2 regions of the Sphaerimonospora cavernae genome follow, and region 1 is predicted to be linked to the other one. Evidence: riboswitches for the same ligand, from Rfam matches in the RefSeq annotation. Region 1 holds a riboswitch; the other holds the start of a gene.
What was found. Region 1 has a riboswitch for S-adenosylmethionine ahead of thrC (threonine synthase). Riboswitches for the same ligand answer to the same signal wherever they lie in the genome.

Region 1 (5,686 bases):
ACCGCCTCCATGCGCTCAGGGTCCGTGACGAAGTAGCCGGAGACGTAGCCCTTGTCGAAGCGCATGCCCTCGGTGAGCTCCAGCTCCAGGCCGAAGGTGTTGCTCTCCTCGACGGTGATGACGCCTTCCTTGCCGACCTTGTCCATCGCCTCGGCGATGAGCGAGCCGATCTCGGGGTCGGCGGCGGAGATGGAGGCGGTGGAGGCGATCTGCTCCTTGGTCTCCACGTCCTTGGCGAGCTTGGACAGCTCCTCACTGACGCGCTCGACGGCGGCCTCGATGCCCTTCTTCAGGGCCATCGGGTTGGCGCCCGCGGCTACGTTGCGCAGCCCCTCACGTACCAGCGCCTGGGCGAGTACGGTGGCGGTGGTCGTGCCGTCACCGGCGACGTCGTCGGTCTTCTTGGCGACTTCCTTGACCAGCTCGGCGCCGATCTTCTCCCACGGGTCCTCGAGCTCGATCTCCTTGGCGATCGAGACACCATCGTTGGTGATCGTGGGGGCTCCCCACTTCTTCTCCAGCACGACGTTGCGGCCCTTGGGGCCGAGGGTCACCTTCACGGCGTCGGCGAGCTGGTTCATACCGCGCTCGAGACCGCGCCGGGCGTCCTCGTCAAACGCGATCATCTTGGCTGCCATCAGGCTAGACCTCCCAGTAGCAGGGTGGCTTCCACTGGACCGAGCCGACGCCCGCGACGGCATGGGCCCGCTCTCCCTTCGGGGACCCCATCGTCTCGATCCTGTTGTTGTCACTCTCGACCTCAGAGTGCCAACCATGTATTTAGCACTCTACCCCTGCGAGTGCAAGCGCAGGCCATCCTGACCCAGGGCGTGTCCAACGCGCTGACCAGCGAAGACTCCGCTGACACGCCCCTGACACAGCATCGAGAAACGACGAAGGCCCGGCTTCGCCAGGAGCGAACCGGGCCTCGCGATGGTCGAGCGACAAGGGCGTGTTCGGCAACGCCGTCCCACGCGGGGCAGGACATGACGTGCCGAACACACCCAAGATCAGACGGCCCGGACGGCCTCCGCCTGCGGACCCTTCTGTCCCTGCGTGATGTCGAACTCCACCCGCTGCCCCTGCTCAAGCGACTTGTAGCCGTCCATCAGGATCGCCGAGTAATGAACGAACACGTCCTTACCACCGTCTACCGCGATGAAGCCGTAGCCCTTGTCCGCGTTAAACCATTTGACGGTGCCCTGCGCCACTTTCCGACTCCTCTTGCTGGGCGGGGGACCACACCCAAGAAGCCCCCGGTTTTCGTCGATCGTCCTCGACGATACCCGTGTCAAGGCATCGGACAACAGAGTAAATCCGCAAACTACTACGAGGTGTTCGCTCAACGCAGGATCAGGGAATATTCACTTTAGTGGGCGATAGTTGATAATTGCACCATTTGACAGGTAGCGCCCGACTTGGGCGATGACAAATGCCCAGGTCAGGCGCCCTCTAGGTGCGGAGAGGCTCAGCCGCCCGCGACTGCCGGGATCACCGAGATCTGCGCGCCGTCCGGCGTGGAGGTGTCCAACCCCTCGGCAAATCGGACATCCTCTTCCCCGACATAGACATTGACAAAACGCCGTATTTTGCCCGTTTCGTCCAAGATTCGACCTCCGATGCCCGGGTAGTCCGCATCCAGCTTCTGCAGGACCTCGCGAAGCGTCGCACCTTCTCCGGACACCTCCGCGACCCCATTCGTGTATGTGCGCAGAATCGTCGGAATCCGTACAGAAACGCTCATTTTCACTCGCTTTCGTGATTGGAAGTGGGCTCAGGGAAACGCGGTCAGTTGGCGAAAGCCGTACGGAACGCGTCGAGAGACGGCCGGATGACGGCCGCCGGACGGGCCTGCTCGGCGATCGCATCGAGCGTCTTCAACCCGTCGCCCGTGTTGAGTACGACGGTCTCGGCGTCCGGGTCGAGCCTGCCTTCGCGCGCCAGCTTGCGCAGCACGCCGACCGTCACACCGCCGGCGGTCTCGGCGAAAACGCCCTCGGTCCGCGCCAGCAGACGGATGGCCTCGACCACCTCGTGGTCGTCGACGTCCTCCACCGCACCGCCCGTGCGCCGCGCGATGTCCAGCACGTACGGCCCGTCCGCCGGGTTGCCGATCGCCAGCGACTTGGCGATCGTGTCCGGCCTGACCGGCTGCACCACGTCGTGCCCCGCCTTGTACGCCCTTGAGACCGGTGAGCAACCCTCCGCCTGGGCGCCGAAGATCCGGTACGGACGGTCCTCCACCAGGCCGAGCCTGATCAGCTCACGGAAGCCCTTGTCCACCTTGGTGAGCTGCGAACCGGAGGCCACCGGGATGACGATCTGGTCGGGCAACCGCCAGCCGAGCTGCTCCGCGATCTCGTACGCGAGCGTCTTGGACCCCTCCGCGTAGTAAGGCCGGAGGTTGACGTTGACGAAGCCCCACTTCTCGCCGAGCTCGTCGCCGATCAGCTCGGAGCAGAAGCGGTTGACCTCGTCATAGGTGCCCTGGATGCCGACGAGGCGGCCGCCGTACGCCGAGGCCATCGTGACCTTGGCCGCCTCGAGGTCGGCGGGGATGAACACGCAGGAGTCGAGGCCGGCACGGGCGGCGGCGGCGCCGACGGCGCCCGCCAGGTTGCCGGTGGAGGAGCAGGAGAGCGTGTGGAAACCGAAGGTTCTGGCCGCCTCGAGGGCGATCGCCACGACCCGATCCTTGAAGGAGTGGGTGGGGTTGCCCGAGTCATCCTTGATGTGCAGCGAGCGTAGCCCCAGCTCGGCCGCGAGCCTGTCCGCCTTGACCAGCTTGGTCCACCCGGGTTGGAGATTGGGCTTGGCCGCCACGTCCGCGGGAACCGGCAGAAGCGCCCGGTAGCGCCAGATGTTCGTCGGTCCCGACTCGATGTCCTCGCGGCGGACATCGCCGAAGTCGTACGTCACCTCGAGCGGCCCGAAACACTCGGCACAGGCGAAGATCGGCCCCAAATCGTAGACGGTGCCGCATTCGCGACAGGACAGACCCGTGGCGGGGCCGAACTCAGAACTGGTCGTGGTGCTGGAACCGGGGGCATTGGTGTGCGCCATGAAGCGAGGCCCTTCCCTCATCTTCGCTCGCGACCACCTTGACCGCGAGCCCGGAATTGGCACCCTGTCCCGGCCGGGCCTCGTGGTCACGAGTTCGGTCACGGGAGGGTTGCCGGGGCTTCGCAGGGCCGGTCCCTCCACCCCTCTGGATGAGCATGTTCAGTTGTGTGGACGTTCAGTTGTCCCAGGTCGTGTCCCGAGTCGTCGAATGGCATGGGGGAACGTCCGTAAGCACTGTACCCCGGCGTTCCCGGAATCCGGTCCCGCTTCTCAATAGACGAGACAAATCGTCCCACCATCCGTACGCGAGCCCGGTATCAAGCAGGTCACCCGTAGGCGTCGCCGAGTGCCGACTGCACGTACTTGCGGGCCTGGTGGATCCGCGATTTGGCGGTGCCGAGCGGGATGCCGAGCTGCTCGGCGATCTCCAGGTAATCGAGTTGGCAGATGTCGCGCAGCACCAGCGCCTGAGCGAGATCGGGCTTGTCCGCCTCCAGCGACTCCATGGCGTCGAGCAGATCGAGCCGCGATCCGGCGATGACGCTGACCCGCCGAGGATCGGGGCGCTGCTCGGGTAGTTCCTCCGCCTGCTCGGCCGCGCGCCGCTTCAGCGAGCGGTAGGTGGTCCGCGTGCAGTTGACGGTCACGATGTGCAGCCAGGTGCTGAACTTGGCCCGGCCCTCGAACCTGCCGATGTTGCGCGCCACGGCGAGCAGCGTGTCCTGGCACGCCTCCTCGGCGTCCTGACGATAGGGTAGAAGTCGCTCGCAGTGCCGCAGCACGTCGGGCTCGATCCGGCGGAGCAGTTCGCCGAGTGATCGATGATCGCCTCCGGCGGCCGCCCTGGCCAGATCCTCAGTTGTCTCGTCCATTGCCATTGCCGTTTCCGCCCCTCCTTTTGACATCCTATTGATTCATGAGCAGCCAGGTTCTGATCGCTTCCAACCGGGGGCCGGTGTCGTTCTCCATGTCGGACGACGGCACGCTCACCATGCGCCGGGGCGGTGGCGGTCTGGTCTCCGGGCTGTCGGAGGTGGCCAGGGACGGTGACCTGCTGTGGGTCTGCGCCGCGCTGTCCGACGGCGACCGCGGTGCCGTACGACTCGCGCCCGGCGGGCGACTCGACCGCGCGTTCGACGCCGGGCCGGTCCGGATGCTCGACATCCCGCCGGCGGTCTTCCATCGGGCCTACAACGCCGTGGCCAACTCGACCCTGTGGTTCGTCAACCACCTGCTCTACAACACGCCGTTCACGCCGCAGTTCGGCATACGCTTCCGCCGCGAGTGGGAGTCCTACCGGGAGTACAACGGCGCTTTCGCGCTCGCGCTCGCCGAGGAGGCCGGGCCCGGATCCCGCGTGATGGTGCAGGACTACCACCTGACGCTGGCCCCGGCGATGCTCCGCGTCGAGCGGCCCGACCTGCGGATCGCCCACTTCTCCCACACGCCGTGGGCGCCGCCGGAGTACTTCTCGCTGCTACCCGACGACGTCGCCGTCGAGGTGCTGTCGGGGATCCTCGGCTCCGACCACGCCGGCTTCCTCACCGCCCGCTGGGCCGAGGCGTTCATGGACTGCTGCGCCGTCTTCCTCGGCGCCAGGGTCGATCGCGAGAGCCGTACGGTCAGCTTCGGCGGCCGGACCGTCCGCATCGGCGTGCATCCGCTCGGCGTGAACGGCGAGGCGCTGCGGGCACGTGCCGCCGAGCCCGACGTCGAGTCGCACATCGCCGCGATCAAGGACGTGGTCGGCGACCGCAAGCTGATCGTCCGCATCGACCGGACAGAGCTGTCCAAGAACATCGTGCGCGGCCTCACCGCCTACCGGGAGTTCCTGGCCGGGCATCCGGAGTGGCACGGCAAGGTCGTGCATCTGGCCTTCGCCTACCCGTCCCGGCACGACCTGCCTGAATACCGCGAGTACACGGCGGCCGTGCAGCGGTGCGCCAAGGAGATCGACGACGAGTTCGCCACCGAGGACTGGGATCCGCTGATCCTCAACGTCCACGACGACTATCCGCGATCATTGGCCGCCTACCGGCTGGCCGACGTCCTGCTGGTCAACCCCATCAGGGACGGCATGAACCTGGTCGCCAAGGAGGGACCGATCCTGTCCAGGCGGTGCGCGCTCGTGCTCTCCCGCGAGGCGGGCGCCGCGGCGGAGCTCGGCGCCGACGCGCTGCTGGTCAACCCCTACGACGTCTCCGGTACGGCGGCCGCACTGCACGAGGCGCTGCTGCTGCCCGAGGAGGATCGGGCCGGGCGCTGCGCCCGGCTACGGGAGGCGGCGACCGCGTTCCCCCCGAGGCGCTGGTTCGACGATCAGCTCGCCGCTCTGGATCACTGCTGAAGATTCGCGGATCGCGGCTACACCGTGGCCGGCTCTGGGTGCCGACACCGGCGCCCACGCCGGTCCCAGTCTCTCAACCAAGCTCAATTCAATTGCCGTTCCTGGCCCGCGTCGAACGGGACCGCGGCGGGACGTGACGGCGACGAACGCGGGTACCGTCCGGCCGGATGCCGGGAAGCGGGAGGCTCCACCTCATCGGCTCCACGTCAGCGGAGAGGGACCACCAGGTCCACGAGTTCATCCCAGAAGTAGATGAGGATCGTGAGCGCGGCCGTC
Region 2 (5,686 bases), on a different contig from region 1:
TTCCCAGCGCTTAGCGCCAGCGGCCGTTGAGATCGCCACGGACTGGGGGCGCTACCCCGAGCTGTATCTGGACCCTCGGGACCGCCGAGTCCGCCGGGGGGCTGGGGAGCCGACCGTGCGGACGGCGTCACCCGGCCTGTCCGCCCTGGCCTACATGATCGGGTCTCTGCCCCAGGTGGTGGGCGGCATGTTTCTGCTCGGCCCCACCGGCCTGTCAACGGCGTTACCACCACCGTCCTGCACAGGTCACCGGCCCCGTCGTTCACGCCCAGCAGATCCTTACAGTTTGCCCCACCTGAGGTGTAAGAGGTAGGGATCACACTTTATGTGGCTTCTGTGAATCAAGTCCACAGCCTTTTTGTTACGGTCCAGTGACGGTCGTCCGGCGTGCGAGGCCGTACCGGCTGGGAACGCTGGGCCGGATGGATACGACGCGGGCGGCCGCGCCGGCGATTCCGCCGGCGCGGGCGCCCTGGCAGGTGTCGCAGCCGAGAGCCGTGTAGAGGCAGGTGCGCCGGTCGTTCCAGTCCGTGCCGACAGCCCTCGACCTGCTGATCCACGGCCCTCCCGGGTTACGGCAGACCTCGTCCCGGGCCTCGCCGGTCATCACGCAGGGCCGCTGCGGCAGCCGGGTGACGACGACCGGGTCGCCGTCGGCGAGGGGTTCCCGGGTGTGGGTGCCGATCGGGGTCAGCAACCCCGCCGTCCAGCGCAGGACGGCCGGCTGGCCGAAGCCGCGGGCGATCTCCAGGACGAGGCTCTCCTCGGCTCCCACCACGACCACCGACTGCTCGGCCCAGGCGAACTCGGGATGGTGGCATGCGGCGTCGGTCTGCAGGTGCAGGCCGCGCTCACGCAGGTCGTCGAGCAGTCGCTTGTGCGCGTCCAGATTGTGGGTCAGGCGTCCCGGCAGGCCGCCCGGGTTCCAGCCCGTCAGCACGTGGGCGACCTCGTCCAGGGGATGCGGAATCTCGTCGGTGTCCGGCCTGCCGACCGCGGGGCCTACTCGCAGGATGTGGTCGTCCAGCGTGAGGCGGAGCACGGCGCCGGTCCAGGCGGCGGTGATGTCGGGCTGCTCGGCCGGGCGTTCGGCGACGAACAGATCGGCCAGGTCGCGCTCGGAGGCGCCGGGCCGGTGCACGTGCCACCGGACCTTGCAGTGCGGGCACTGGGCGTAGTACACGCCGGGGAACGCTTCGATGACAGGCTCGCGCGGCCCCAGATTCATGGCGTTGTAGAAGACGCCGCAGCCGGGGCAGTGGGTGCGGCGCAGGGCGTAGGAGTCGTTCGGGACGGGCATGACGCACCTCCGGGGCCTGGGACCCCGGTAGCCTGACCGGCCCCGGTGATCCGCCGTTCTCCGCGCGCCTCGCGCGAAGCGGGTCGTCACCCGGGGCACCCGCAGCGGGCGGGATGCCGTCCAGCGAGCCGGGGCTTGACGCTGGAACTCATGACCCAGGGCCGGACATTAGCGACGTAAGCCGTTTATGGTCAATACCTGGACAGAAACCGGCCGGCTGTGCCAGCATCTGGCCCGGGTCACGAAGCCGACCACGCCCCTGGATCAGAGTCGGCTGGCAACCTCGCCTCACCGCGCAAGGTGCCCTCCAGGGAAGACCTGGCCGCTGTCGGCCTGGCAGGGGCAAGTGCGGATCTCCCTGCCCTCGGGTAAGGGGGTCCCGGAACATCAAGGACCCTCATGACCTCGTCCTGGGACCTCTACTGCACGGCGGTCGTCCGCTTCCAGCTGGATGCCGCCGTTGTGGAACTGACCCCGGCCGCGCCGGGGACGTGCGCCGGCGTCCTGCCGCCGGCCGCAACGGTCCATGTGATCACCGCGTTCAACCCAGGCGGCCGTACGGTTCCCCGGGACGTCAACGCCCACGCCCAGGCGGCGCTGGTCGCCGAGATCGATGCCCTCGGCCTGCGGTGGTGGCCCGCCGCCGGAGGGGATTTCGTCGCGGGGCATATCGAGGACAGCGTGGCCGTCGCCGGTCTGGACGACCGTGCGGCCCGCGCGCTCGGCCGCCGCTACGGCCAGGACGCCGTTTTCACCTGGACCCCCGGTGCCTGGCGCCTGCTGTCGTGCCGGGACATCCGTACGGCAACGTTCGGCTGGGTCGCTCGTACGCACTCGGTCGCGGCCTGACCCGCGTTTTCCTCGGAAAGGTGCTTAATGGAAGTTTTGGACGCCTCCTGGGAGGAACTGCGGGATGCGGCCGCACGGTGTTCCCGTGCGACCGCCCTCCGGTACGACGAGGTCCTGCGAGACGGGTGCGGCGTCGCCTTCTATCGCGTGCTGATGGCGGACCCGGAGCACCGCGTACACATCGAGGCCCGTACGTACGGCGGTCCCGGAGCCGAGTTCACCGGCGCCTGCCCGCCTATACACGCGCAGCGTCGCGCACGAGACGCTCGTCCTGCTGCAGACGGGCTTCCGGCTCGGGCCGGAGGGGATGGTGGGGCAGGATCCCGAGGTCCTTCTGAGCACCTCCGCGAGCACCTCCGACAATCCGGTCGGCCGTGCGTCCGCGCTGGCCAGGGCCGTGGAGCTCCTGGCCGCCCGCGACCCGGGAGACCCTCGTCTCCCAAAGGCGTACCTCACCCTGGCCCACCTGTACGGCACGCTCGGCGAGGGTGAACGGTCGGCGGAGGCCGCGCGGGCGGCCGTGCGCTCCCTCCGGGGTCTTACGGGGACGGACGAGGAGAGCGCCATCGAGGTGCTGTTCCGGGCGGCCGAACTGGCGGCCGGTCACGAGCGGTGGGAGGAGGTGCGCGAGCTCGCCACGGATGCGCTGGCGCGGATCCGGCCGCTGCAGGACGGCCTGAGCGACGAGGAGTTCACCGACGCGCCGTTCGCGGAGGAGCGCATCCGGCTCGCCTGCTGGGCGTCCCGTTCCCTGCACGACCGCCCGGAGGAGTCCCTGGCGCTGTTCCACGAGGCGGTCCGGATGTACGGCAGGCATCTGTCGGCCTTCGATTTCGTCGACAGTGCTCTGGTCGGCGAGATCCTCGGCTGCCGGCGGGAAGACCCGCTCAGGCCGGAGGGCGAACCGCACGGCACGCTGGTCATCCACGAGCTCGGCGGGGTGCTCTTCATCGAGGAGCAGGCCGAGATGGAGCAGCGTGAGGCGTACATCCTCGCTGTCGAGCAGGCCCGCACGTACGGGCAGGCCAGGGCCGCGGGAGCACCCGTGGACGACTTCGACCTCTACGAGAGCTACTACCTGGACCGAAGGCCGTCTGGCACAACGACAACCCGATCGACGCACGGAAACCGTTCGAGGTGCGGGCGCCGCAGGGGGGGTTGCGCGACCGACAGCTCTCTGTTGGGGTAGGTCAAGGTCTTCAAACTGTGTCAGGGGAAGGTCGACGCGAACAACCACATCCAGTGGGGCGTCTGCTGGCCACCCGTGTGGCCGGGAGGGCGCTGACGGGCTCACCCCGCAGAGGGGACGCCGACAGCGGCGGTCGGTGCCGGGGGCAGATCACGCCCCGGCGCTGCCGCCGCTGAGGTTGGCTTGGATGTCGCCCTGCTTCTGTTCCACCACGCTTTTGATCAGGGTGGCCAGGCCCAGTGCGACCCCGGCGATGATGGCCGTGATGATCACCCATTCCACGGCTGAGGCTCCACGTGTCGGCGCCGTCTGGGCGCGGTAGACCCGAACGGACAGGCAGGCGCGCAGGTAGATGATCCAGGGGTGGTTCACGGGGCCTCAACATCTTCCATGGGGGCGGACGAGGGTTCGCGCAGGGGCGCAGAGCTGGAGTAGCTCTCAGGGTAACGTAATATTACTGTGTGGAATCGACCATGTGCGCATTGTGATTGATGGGGTTGTGAAGATGTTGGTGAACGAGCCGAGAACCTGGAACCCCAGGCCACGCTCCCTCGGCGTACGTCGTCCGCTGTTCGCGCGCCATTCAGGGGCGGCGGTTGAGGAGTACTGGTCGAATGTTCCGCCGAGGGTGAGGTCACTCTGGGCTAGGTGATACCACCAGGACGGGGTGAGGACTGAAAACCGTGGCGTACGCGGGAGGGTAAGGCGAGGACGGAGGAGCCCGCCAGCCATGCGGCGAGTTGAGCACGGTCGATCAAGATCAGGTCCGTGCTCGCCGCGGACTGTCTGGCGGGGCTGGTGAAGCCAGCCGTGGTGACCAGGACGCCGCGGTGGCCGGGGTAGGCGTGCAGGGCGCCGAGAAGGTTGCGTATCTCGGGGGAGCCGACCGATTTCGCCCACCGCTTGCACTGGACGACGAACCGCTCTCCGATGGCTGCGACGGCGACGATGTCGACGCCTCCGTCGCCGCTCCCCCCGATCCGCTGCATCGTGGTGTCGGATCGTTGACGGCCGGCGTCCGGAAAGTTCTTCAAGAAAATTCCGGGAGGGGGTGTCGGATCGGGGTGGTGGTGTTCGTAGCAGGCGTGAGGCCGTACACAAGGGGCGGCGCCACGGCGGAGGAACCGCGATCATGAAGCTGACGACCATGACTCAGGTCACCATCGATGGAGTGATGCAGGGAAACGGCGCCGCGTCGGATGACCGCAGGAACGGATTCGAGCGCGGTGGATGGGCACGGGGGAAGGGCGACGACGAGACCAGGACGTTCATCACGCAGACCTACCAGCGCGCAGAGGCGTTCCTGTTCGGCCGGCGCACCTACGAGTTGTTCGCCGGCTCCTGGGGGTCAATCGACCAGATGCGCGCACATCCCATCGGCGTGGTCTTGAACGAGGCCCCCAAGTACGTTGCCTCGACCACGCTCACCGCGCCGCGTTGGGAGGACACGACTGTTCTCCGCGGTGACCTTGTGGCGGCCATCAGTGAGCTGAAGGCCAAGCCCGGGGGTGAGCTGCAGGTGCACGGCAGTGGCATCCTGACCCGGTGGCTGCTGGAGAACGATCTGGTCGACGAGATGACTCTGATCGTGATCCCGGTGATCCTCGGTCAGGGCGCGAGACTGTTCCCGGAGACCGGCCCGGATCTTGCGCTCGGCCTGGTCGAGTCGCGGGTCGACGCCAAGGGCGTGACGATCCAGGTCTTCCGGCCGGCCGGGCGTCCTCAGTATGCGCCAACGGCGTGAAGTCCCTGACCGCCGAACCACGCTGTCGTGACACCACAGGAGATGATCTTCAGATGCGGTATCTGGTTTCCTTGATCGATGACAAGAGCAATCCCGGCAGCACGGACAGGCGGCCTGCCATCAGCGCGTTCAACGAACGACTGATCGCCGAGGGCTACTGGGTTTTCGCGGGCGGACTCGCGGACACCGACGCGGCCACCGTCGTCGACAACCGGGGCGAGCAGGCGGTGTTCAGCGAGAGAAACACGCCGATCAGTTGGGCGGAGTCGTACCTGTCGCTGAAGAGCTTGGTCGAGGGCGGGTGAGCGCGGCGGGCCTGGCGGGCGAGCAGGCGGCCGTCGAGAGCCCGGTAGAGGGCCACGTCGGCTCCCTCGTCGAGCCACGCGTCGAAGGCCTGGCCGTTGCCGCTTTCGCCGTCGGGGGCGATCTCCGCCGTTGGAAAGAGCCTTCTGGCCTCGGTGATGTCCATGGTGATCGACCCTTCGCCGTCCGGATCCGTCATTCCTCGATCACGCCCTCGTCCGGGCGGTCCAGGTAGCCCCAGGCGCTCACGCGGCGGTCGAACTCCTGCCTGTCGCAGCGGGCGATGAGGACCTCGCCGCCC

Region 2: linked by a shared signal. The riboswitch ahead of ACFHYQ_RS16075 (DUF3293 domain-containing protein) and the one ahead of thrC (threonine synthase) in region 1 are both predicted to bind S-adenosylmethionine.

The regions. Positions count from the first base shown of each region.
Region 1 is NZ_JBHMQT010000055.1:129,539-135,224, forward strand. It holds gene groL (chaperonin GroEL) at 1-638, opposite strand, end outside; gene ACFHYQ_RS24635 (cold-shock protein) at 1,011-1,211, opposite strand; gene ACFHYQ_RS24640 (MoaD/ThiS family protein) at 1,469-1,744, opposite strand; gene thrC (threonine synthase) at 1,789-3,063, opposite strand; SAM riboswitch class I at 3,078-3,219, opposite strand; gene ACFHYQ_RS24650 (RNA polymerase sigma factor) at 3,390-3,941, opposite strand; gene ACFHYQ_RS24655 (alpha,alpha-trehalose-phosphate synthase (UDP-forming)) at 3,980-5,410, shown strand; gene ACFHYQ_RS24660 (MauE/DoxX family redox-associated membrane protein) at 5,617-5,686, opposite strand, start outside.
Region 2 is NZ_JBHMQT010000034.1:10,865-16,550, forward strand. It holds gene ACFHYQ_RS16070 (DUF3293 domain-containing protein) at 362-1,300, opposite strand; SAM riboswitch class IV at 1,348-1,456, opposite strand; SAM riboswitch class IV at 1,538-1,655, shown strand; gene ACFHYQ_RS16075 (DUF3293 domain-containing protein) at 1,700-2,149, shown strand; gene ACFHYQ_RS16080 (hypothetical protein) at 2,457-3,338, shown strand; gene ACFHYQ_RS16085 (hypothetical protein) at 3,489-3,710, opposite strand; gene ACFHYQ_RS16090 (restriction endonuclease) at 3,983-4,372, opposite strand; gene ACFHYQ_RS16095 (dihydrofolate reductase family protein) at 4,471-5,082, shown strand; gene ACFHYQ_RS16100 (hypothetical protein) at 5,237-5,584, opposite strand; gene ACFHYQ_RS16105 (hypothetical protein) at 5,581-5,686, opposite strand, start outside.